DNA from 3 places in the Clostridium sp. B9 genome. Region 3 is predicted to be linked to each of the others. Evidence: a T-box and tRNA genes for the amino acid it is inferred to sense, from the RefSeq annotation. Region 3 holds a T-box; the other regions hold tRNA genes.
What was found. A T-box is a leader RNA that pairs with one kind of tRNA and senses whether it is charged. The one in region 3 lies ahead of alaS (alanine--tRNA ligase), so its partner is inferred to be a tRNA-Ala.
Positions count from the first base shown of each region.

Region 1: it encodes a tRNA-Ala, which carries the amino acid that the T-box ahead of alaS (alanine--tRNA ligase) is inferred to sense. The anticodon was not compared.
Region 2: it encodes a tRNA-Ala, which carries the amino acid that the T-box ahead of alaS (alanine--tRNA ligase) is inferred to sense. The anticodon was not compared.

Region 1 covers NZ_JBNWKA010000003.1:117,653-120,932, reverse strand. The annotation lists gene ACQZHJ_RS00685 (APC family permease) at 1-476, opposite strand, end outside; gene tnpA (IS200/IS605 family transposase) at 1,115-1,570, opposite strand; tRNA gene ACQZHJ_RS00675 (tRNA-Ala) at 1,731-1,806, opposite strand; tRNA gene ACQZHJ_RS00670 (tRNA-Ile) at 1,812-1,888, opposite strand; rRNA gene rrf (5S ribosomal RNA) at 1,895-2,012, opposite strand; rRNA gene ACQZHJ_RS00660 (23S ribosomal RNA) at 2,115-3,280, opposite strand, start outside.
Region 2 covers NZ_JBNWKA010000003.1:3,299-6,578, reverse strand. The annotation lists gene ACQZHJ_RS00095 (UPF0182 family protein) at 1-590, opposite strand, end outside; gene ACQZHJ_RS00090 (HDIG domain-containing metalloprotein) at 708-1,211, opposite strand; tRNA gene ACQZHJ_RS00085 (tRNA-Ala) at 1,476-1,551, opposite strand; tRNA gene ACQZHJ_RS00080 (tRNA-Ile) at 1,557-1,633, opposite strand; rRNA gene rrf (5S ribosomal RNA) at 1,640-1,757, opposite strand; rRNA gene ACQZHJ_RS00070 (23S ribosomal RNA) at 1,860-3,280, opposite strand, start outside.
Region 3 covers NZ_JBNWKA010000003.1:2,863,864-2,867,143, forward strand. The annotation lists gene alaS (alanine--tRNA ligase) at 1-1,351, opposite strand, end outside; T-box leader at 1,432-1,604, opposite strand; gene ACQZHJ_RS12610 (AI-2E family transporter) at 1,657-2,694, opposite strand; gene ACQZHJ_RS12615 (PRC-barrel domain-containing protein) at 2,709-3,191, opposite strand.

The sequences.
Region 1 (3,280 bases), 2.7 Mb from region 3:
ACAGTAATAATTGAAGTAACTATACCAGCTAATTTAGTTCCTCTTATGTTTATATAAGTAGAAGTCCATAGTATAGCTGAACAGAATAAAAATCCAACCATCGGTGAATTTGTTAAAGCAGATATTACTTCGCCTAAATATGTAGCAACAACTATAAATATAGTCGCATTTCCAATCCATGAACCATTCCAGTAAAGCCACGCTGTCATAAAGCCCATAAAGTTTCCGTAAGCTAGTCTAGAGTATTCATATGTACCACCGGTCTTAGGAATTTTTGATCCAAGATTAGCAAATGTTAATGCTAATACTAAAGAACCTAAGCCAGTAAGAATCCATGCTAATATAGTAGCACCAGGTCCAGAAACTCCAGCTAAACTAGCTGGAAGCATAAATATTCCAGAACCCATCATATTTCCAACTACAAGTGCTGTAGCCGTAAATAAACCTATTTCCTTTTTTAATGTAGGTTTTCCCATCTTCTATCCTCCTAATAATAGAATAAACTTCAATCTTTCATTTAACTGAAAATATATTAAGTATTATATAAAAAGTTTATTCTTTAAATATAAGCTTCAAATTCGCATTCTTACTAAAATTCATTATGAAGCTCATCCTCTTCTACTAATCACTCTTCTAAATACATTATTAGTATTTTACCTATTAATTATAAACATAGTATGTTTATTAAGTTATCAGTATAAAATTTCTAACATAAAACTTATATTAATAATCTAAAATTTAATCAGCATAAATAATTATAAATAAAAAACCGAATATTTTCTATAAAATATAAGTATTTATGCAATATTTTTTGTTAATATAATTTAAAGAACCTATTTATTTGTTTTTATTTTCAATTAAAACCATTTTATATGACATATATTATTATACTAAAATACACTTGATTCAGGTTCAAGATAAAAAATATAACCACCTTAAAAAGGTGGTTATAAAAATAATATACAACAAAATATGCAAACAAAACACTATGAATTTTATTTTACAAAATAAAAATCCACCAGCTTAGCTGGTGGTATTTCCTCAGCCCTATAAGGGCATGCTACTTGCGTTGCGTCTTAAGACGCTTAAATTGGTCCGCCAGCCGCATACTTCTTTACTTGCTACCCTTAAAAGGGTCCATATATTCTTTTATACTAATTTGATCAGCTATCATATCTTCTTGTTCTTGATTTCTTATATATTCTTCAATTGCCTTCTTATTTTTTCCGACAGTATCAACGTAAAATCCTCTGCACCAGAAATGTCTATTTCCATATTTATATTTTAAATTTGAAAACTTCTCAAAAATCATAAGACTACTCTTACCTTTTAAAAATCCAACGAAACTTGAAACACTCATTTTTGGTGGTATTTCAACAAGCATATGTATATGGTCTACGCAAGCGTGCGCTTCGACTATCTTAACTCCTTTCCATTCACAAAGCTGTCTTAATATCTTACCTATCTCTTGTTTTTTCTCTCCATATATTTCTTTCCTTCTGTATTTTGGTGCAAATACTATATGATATTTACAATTCCATTTTGTATGTGCTAAACTGTTTGTATCCATTTAAAAACCTCCCTTTGTTACGAAAATTGGCTGCGAACCTATTTTCATTTTAACAAAAGGAGGTTTTTTATTACATCGCTAAAGCTCATCTGAACACACTCGCATAGCGAGTGGTTTTCATTAAACAATAAAAAAACTCTAAACCAAAGTTTAGAGTTTATGGTGGAGATAAAGAGATTCGAACTCTTGACCCCCTGCGTGCAAGGCAGGTGCTCTCCCAACTGAGCTATACCCCCAAAAATGGTGGACCTTCAGGGACTCGAACCCCGGACCTACCGGTTATGAGCCGGTTGCTCTAACCAACTGAGCTAAAGATCCATGCTAACCTGGCGACCACCTACTCTCCCACACAGTCTCCCGTGCAGTACCATCGGCTTCTAAAGGCTTAACCGTCGTGTTCGGAATGGGAACGGGTGTTACCCTAGAGAACATCATCACCAGATGACATGATTATGTTATCAAATTTCTAAGAATTTGTCAACATATTTTTTGAAAGATTTTGTTCTTTCAAAATTGCACATAATCAAATTTAATTTACTATAATTTGGTCAAGCCCTCGATCTATTAGTATCGGTCAGCTGAACATGTTACCATGCTTACACCCCCGACCTATCAACCTTGTGTTCTTCAAGGGATCTTACTAGCTTACGCTATGGGAAATCTCATCTTGAGGTTGGCTTCACGCTTAGATGCTTTCAGCGTTTATCCATTCCCGACTTAGCTACCCAGCTGTGCTCCTGGCGGAACAACTGGTACACCAGAGGTCAGTCCATCCCGGTCCTCTCGTACTAAGGACAGCTCCTCTCAAATTTCCTACGCCCGCGACGGATAGGGACCGAACTGTCTCACGACGTTCTGAACCCAGCTCGCGTGCCGCTTTAATGGGCGAACAGCCCAACCCTTGGGACCTACTTCAGCCCCAGGATGCGACGAGCCGACATCGAGGTGCCAAACCTCCCCGTCGATGTGGACTCTTGGGGGAGATCAGCCTGTTATCCCCGAGGTAGCTTTTATCCGTTGAGCGATGGCCCTCCCACGAGGTACCACCGGATCACTAAGCCCGACTTTCGTCCCTGCTCCACTTGTGGGTGTCGCAGTCAGGCTCCCTTCTGCCTTTGCACTCTTCGAACGATTTCCGACCGTTCTGAGGGAACCTTTGGGCGCCTCCGTTACTTTTTAGGAGGCGACCGCCCCAGTCAAACTGCCCACCTAACAATGTCCTGTGACCAGATTCATGGCCGCCAGTTAGAATTTCAGTACTGTCAGGGTGGTATCCCAAGGATGACTCCACTAAGGCTGACGCCCTAGTTTCCTAGTCTCCCACCTATCCTGTACAGACAATACCAAAACTCAATGCTAAGCTACAGTAAAGCTCTACGGGGTCTTTCCGTCCAATCGCGGGTAGCGAGCATCTTCACTCGCACTACAACTTCGCCGGATTTACAGTTGAGACAGTGCCCAAGTCATTACGCCATTCGTGCGGGTCAGAACTTACCTGACAAGGAATTTCGCTACCTTAGGACCGTTATAGTTACGGCCGCCGTTTACTGGGGCTTAAGTTCATACCTTCGCTTGCGCTAAGTATTCCCCTTAACCTTCCAGCACCGGGCAGGCGTCAGCCCCTATACATCAGCTTACGCTTTAGCAGAGACCTGTGTTTTTGCTAAACAGTTGCTTGGGCCTATTCTCTGCGGCCTACTCTCGTAGGCA
Region 2 (3,280 bases), 2.9 Mb from region 3:
TTACCAGCAAATTTCTTAATTCCATCCGTCTTACTATTAATACTTATAACATTATCACTTCTATGGAAACTATCTTTAAAACCAAGGGCTAAAAATATAAGTACTGTTATAATAGCTAAAATAACTATTAAAGAAATAGCAGCACTAAAAATAGATTGAATCAATGGAAGTTTAAAAACATAGAAAGATATGTCTTTATTAAATATAGGATCTACCTCTCCAAATGGTACTGAATTAGTAAATTGAAGAATCTTATACCATTGAGTAGCTGCTGTAGCTCCAGCACCTAAAATAGATACCCCTAAATTTAAAAGTATAAAATATTTTCTTAGAGATTTAAATTTAAATTCTCCAACTAAATTCTTAATACTATTTTTTAAAGTAAATAAATATATAGCTATAACAGAAAAATATACTATAAAAATAGGTATAAATAACTTACATACAGCTACTAACTTAGTGAAAAATACTTCTACATATCCTACTTCTTTAAACCATTGGATATCAATTATAAAATTAGTTGAAACAAATAAAATTACAACTAGAAGCAAGATACTTATAAGAACTATATTTAGTATCTTTTTTTTCAAAATTTCCCCTCCTTAAATTTTAAGTTTTATTTTTAAATTTTCTATATTAAAATAAAACTTATTTTAATATTTCATATATTAAATAAAAAAATATAACTAATTAGTTAAAAGTTTGATTTAATTCATATCATCAGCTTGCTTTAAAACTTCTAATAACATGTTTTTTTTAGTAACTGTGTAATGGTGATTTTCTATAGCTTCAATAAACTTTTCATTATATTCTTTTTCCCTTAAATACTTAAATGCTCTATTACCATGATTATAGTAAATATCAACCGCTTTTATATTTTGAAATTTACTTAATTTATTTTTTGATAACTTTTTTCCTAAAACTAAAAAAGATTTTGTTACTACATTTAAAGGATAGTCTAACTTACCTATATCATGTAATAAGCCAACTCTAGCAAATGAGTTTAATTCTTTATTTGACTCTATGCCTTTATCCTTTGCTAATTTAATACAATCCTTAGAAACCTTTATACAATGACTCTGTTCACTCTTTTTCAACCTTTTAAATAAATTAATTTCATAAGTATTTAAATATTTTTCTACATACTTATAATCCAAATCTTTAAAACTAGCCGAAATAGCCCATAAGAATTGCTTTATTCGATAAGTCATATGAGGATTTCACCTTCTATTCTTAAATTAAAGATATTAATATTGTAAATTATAACATATAAAGATAATATTTATATATTATCTTTCCGTAAATATATTTATCCACTACTTTTAGTTAATATGTAGATAATTTAATCAATTTCTGTGGATAAATTGTTTGTTTTTTTATTTTTATGTGGAAAACTTTTAGAATTATTATGATTATATAGAAATGTTACTTAATTTTAAGAAATAAAAAAACTCTAAACAAAAGTTTAGAGTTTATGGTGGAGATAAAGAGATTCGAACTCTTGACCCCCTGCGTGCAAGGCAGGTGCTCTCCCAACTGAGCTATACCCCCAAAAATGGTGGACCTTCAGGGACTCGAACCCCGGACCTACCGGTTATGAGCCGGTTGCTCTAACCAACTGAGCTAAAGATCCATGCTAACCTGGCGACCACCTACTCTCCCACACAGTCTCCCGTGCAGTACCATCGGCTTCTAAAGGCTTAACCGTCGTGTTCGGAATGGGAACGGGTGTTACCCTAGAGAACATCATCACCAGATGACATGATTATGTTATCAAATTTCTAAGAATTTGTCAACATATTTTTTGAAAGATTTTGTTCTTTCAAAATTGCACATAATCAAATTTAATTTACTATAATTTGGTCAAGCCCTCGATCTATTAGTATCGGTCAGCTGAACATGTTACCATGCTTACACCCCCGACCTATCAACCTTGTGTTCTTCAAGGGATCTTACTAGCTTACGCTATGGGAAATCTCATCTTGAGGTTGGCTTCACGCTTAGATGCTTTCAGCGTTTATCCATTCCCGACTTAGCTACCCAGCTGTGCTCCTGGCGGAACAACTGGTACACCAGAGGTCAGTCCATCCCGGTCCTCTCGTACTAAGGACAGCTCCTCTCAAATTTCCTACGCCCGCGACGGATAGGGACCGAACTGTCTCACGACGTTCTGAACCCAGCTCGCGTGCCGCTTTAATGGGCGAACAGCCCAACCCTTGGGACCTACTTCAGCCCCAGGATGCGACGAGCCGACATCGAGGTGCCAAACCTCCCCGTCGATGTGGACTCTTGGGGGAGATCAGCCTGTTATCCCCGAGGTAGCTTTTATCCGTTGAGCGATGGCCCTCCCACGAGGTACCACCGGATCACTAAGCCCGACTTTCGTCCCTGCTCCACTTGTGGGTGTCGCAGTCAGGCTCCCTTCTGCCTTTGCACTCTTCGAACGATTTCCGACCGTTCTGAGGGAACCTTTGGGCGCCTCCGTTACTTTTTAGGAGGCGACCGCCCCAGTCAAACTGCCCACCTAACAATGTCCTGTGACCAGATTCATGGCCGCCAGTTAGAATTTCAGTACTGTCAGGGTGGTATCCCAAGGATGACTCCACTAAGGCTGACGCCCTAGTTTCCTAGTCTCCCACCTATCCTGTACAGACAATACCAAAACTCAATGCTAAGCTACAGTAAAGCTCTACGGGGTCTTTCCGTCCAATCGCGGGTAGCGAGCATCTTCACTCGCACTACAACTTCGCCGGATTTACAGTTGAGACAGTGCCCAAGTCATTACGCCATTCGTGCGGGTCAGAACTTACCTGACAAGGAATTTCGCTACCTTAGGACCGTTATAGTTACGGCCGCCGTTTACTGGGGCTTAAGTTCATACCTTCGCTTGCGCTAAGTATTCCCCTTAACCTTCCAGCACCGGGCAGGCGTCAGCCCCTATACATCAGCTTACGCTTTAGCAGAGACCTGTGTTTTTGCTAAACAGTTGCTTGGGCCTATTCTCTGCGGCCTACTCTCGTAGGCACCCCTTCTCGCGAACTTACGGGGTCAATTTGCCGAGTTCCTTAACTGTAATTCTTCCGCCGGCCTTAGGATTCTCTCCTCACCTACCTGTGTCGGTTTGCGGTACGGGCACTACTTCTCTCTCTAGACGCTTTTCTTGGCAGTGTGGAATCATGTACTTCGGTTCCGTGGAACCTTCCCCATCACACCTCAGCATTATGAAAGCGGATTTGCCTACTTTCACTGCCTAAGTGCTTAGACTAGCATCCAATAGCTA
Region 3 (3,280 bases):
CTTTATTTATTGGACTTTCTTCGCTTCCCATGTAGCTGCTTTCGCCTCTAGCATTTCTAGCTCTTTCTCTTTGCTCTTTCATCTCTTTATTAAAGTTTTCTATATCAAGTTCTAAGCCTTTCTCTTCTAATATCTCTTGAGTAAGCTCTAGTGGGAACCCAAATGTATCATATAATTTGAATGCTTTAGATCCTGATAAAACCATCTCATTCTTTTCTTCCATTTCAGCAATATAACCCATTAATATATCCATACCTGAGTCAATTGTTTCATTGAATCTTTCTTCTTCTAACTTGATTATCTTCTTGATATAACTAGCTTTTTCTTTTAGTTCTGGGTATCCTGCGCCATAATTTTCAACTACTGCATCTACCATTTCATTTAAGAATATTCCCTTAACCCCTAAAAGTCTTCCATGTCTAGCAGCTCTTCTAAGAAGTCTTCTTAAAACATATCCTCTTCCTTCATTTGATGGTTGAACTCCATCACAGATTAGGAAAGTAACACTTTTACCATGGTCAGTTATTATTCTTAATGATGTATCAGTATCTTTATTTTCTCCATATTTAGCACCAGTTAATTCGCATGCTTTATTTAATATGTTTTTAACTGTATCTATTTCAAAGATGTTATCAACACCTTGCATTATTGTAGCTATTCTCTCAAGACCCATTCCTGTATCGATGTTCTTTTGAGCTAACTCATTGTAGTTTCCTTCTTCATCTTTATCAAATTGAGTGAACACTAAGTTCCAGAACTCAACTATTCTATCAGCATCTGCTGCTTCTAAGAACTCTTCTACAGTTTCAACTTTTCCTTCTCCTCTGTCGAAGTGAATTTCTGTACACGGACCACATGGACCTACTCCAATTTCCCAGAAGTTATCATCTTTGCCTAATCTAAAAATTCTACTTGGATCTACATCTGTCTTACTAGTCCAGATGTCGAAAGCTTCATCATCCTCTAAGTATATAGTTACATATAATTTATCCTTTGGAATTCCTAAAGTTTCAGTTATGAACTCCCAAGCCCAAGGAATTATTTCTCCCTTGAAGTAATCTCCAAATGAGAAGTTACCTAACATCTCAAAGAATGTACCATGTCTTGAAGTTTTTCCAACATTCTCTATATCACCAGTTCTTATACACTTTTGACAAGTAGTTATTCTTTTTCTTGGCGGCTGCTCTAAACCTGTAAAGTAAGGCTTAAGTGGTGCCATACCAGCGTTTATTAATAATAAACTCTTATCGTTTTTAGGTACTAGTGGAAATGATTGTAGTCTTAAATGATCTTTACTTTCGAAGAAGCTTAAATACTTCTCTCTTAATTCATTTGCTCCCATGAATTTCATAATTCTTTACCTCCAAATTTTATTATTTATCATTAGTTTTACACATAAAAAAAGAACATAAAATCAAACATCCCTAAATCTAAAGGGACGAAAGCCTATGCTCCGCGGTACCACCCTAATTATGTAAAACTACATCACTCAAAAAAAATCATAGCTCAAAGATAGCTTCAACATCCCTTTTAGAAAGTTCACACCAACCACTTTCTCTCTGAATAAAAGTAAAATGTCTACTCATTCTCGTCAACGCTTTTCATTTAGTTATTATAGGCAAATTATAAAAAAAAAATCTACTAATGTCAATATATTTAAACAAATAGATAATAATCTAAATCTTCATATAGCACCTTTATAATTACAGCTATAGGAACTATAAATATCATCCCTATAAGACCACCTATTTGCTCACCAATTAAAAGCAATATTATTATCAATATAGGGTGCATATTTATACTCTCTGCTGTAATTTTAGGTGCTACCAAATTTCCTTCTATTTGCTGAATAATTATAAATGTTATTATTACCCACAATATTTTACTAGGACCATCAACCATAGCAACTAATATGGCGGGTACCGCCCCTAAAACTGCTCCAAAATAAGGAACTATATTAAGTAAGGCATTTAGCACTGCCAATAATAAAGGCAACCTTAAATCTAACAAAAGCATACCTATAAAAGTCATAATCCCAACCACTAAACTTAAAAGCAATTGACTCAAAATATATTTCCCTAAAATTTTATCTACATCCGTTCCTAAACTTTTTATTAAATGTCTTTTATCCATTGGACAAAAATATAAAAATTTATTAGTCACCAAATCCCCATATGCTAAAAAATAATATGCCAAAACTGGAATTACTGCAAAAGCTAATATATTCTCTGAAAAGCCTATCAAGGCATTTATAGTGTTACCTGCGAAGGTTAATATAATTATATTAAGCTTCTCTGTAACTTGACTCTCAACGGCATCAAAAATTCCCAAATCCAAAATTTTAAACTTAACTATTAAATCATTTATAAAATTTTCAACATTAGTTATTAATCCCTCAAAATTCTCTACTTCCTTAAACATACTAGGAATCAAGAAAAATATAAAAAATATTATAAATAATATAACACCACATACTATAAGCATAGCCAAGAATTTTTTATTCCACTTTGTTTTCTTACATAAAAATTTATAAAAAGGTTTTAATATGTATGCAAAAACTCCTGATGCTATTATTATAAATATAATATCTCTTAAGGCTTCAAATTTATAAAGTATATATATAACAAAAGCAGATAATAGTACTATCCCTATATTTCCAATTAGCTTCCTTCTATTCTTTAAAGTTTCAAGCATATATAAATTCCTCCTTATGACTCCTCTTCCTTAACCCCAGATGGAAGCATTCTCATACTTATATTTTTATTACCAAAGAAAAGTATATTTTCTTCACCTAAAATAGTTTCTTTAAGTTGTATAACTCTTTTCCCCCTTTTGAACTTATCAAAAAATCCACCCACTATAATCAATCCCTTAATATAAAAGTCATAATCTATAAGAATATCTTCAAGTATCCCAAGCATATGACCATCTTTATTTATAAGATCAAAGTTCTTAATTTCACTAAACTTAAGCCCTCTATGAACATGAACTCCTTGAACAACTATGTTTTCATTTAGAGAAATAACATTGCTTAAATCAACATAATCTAACTTTGAAAAAAGCTTTTTAGTCATTATGAATCCTATAATTTTCCCATTAAAATAATCAATAGATAAATCACTTACTATGCCTAACTTCTTACCATTAGAATCAAAAACCTTAAGACCAATTAAATCTCTAACTCTATACATCTTAAAAGTCATCCTTTCCCAAATTATAAAATCAAACCCCAATCTACATTTTAACTAACTCCTCATTATCATATAAACACTTACCCATA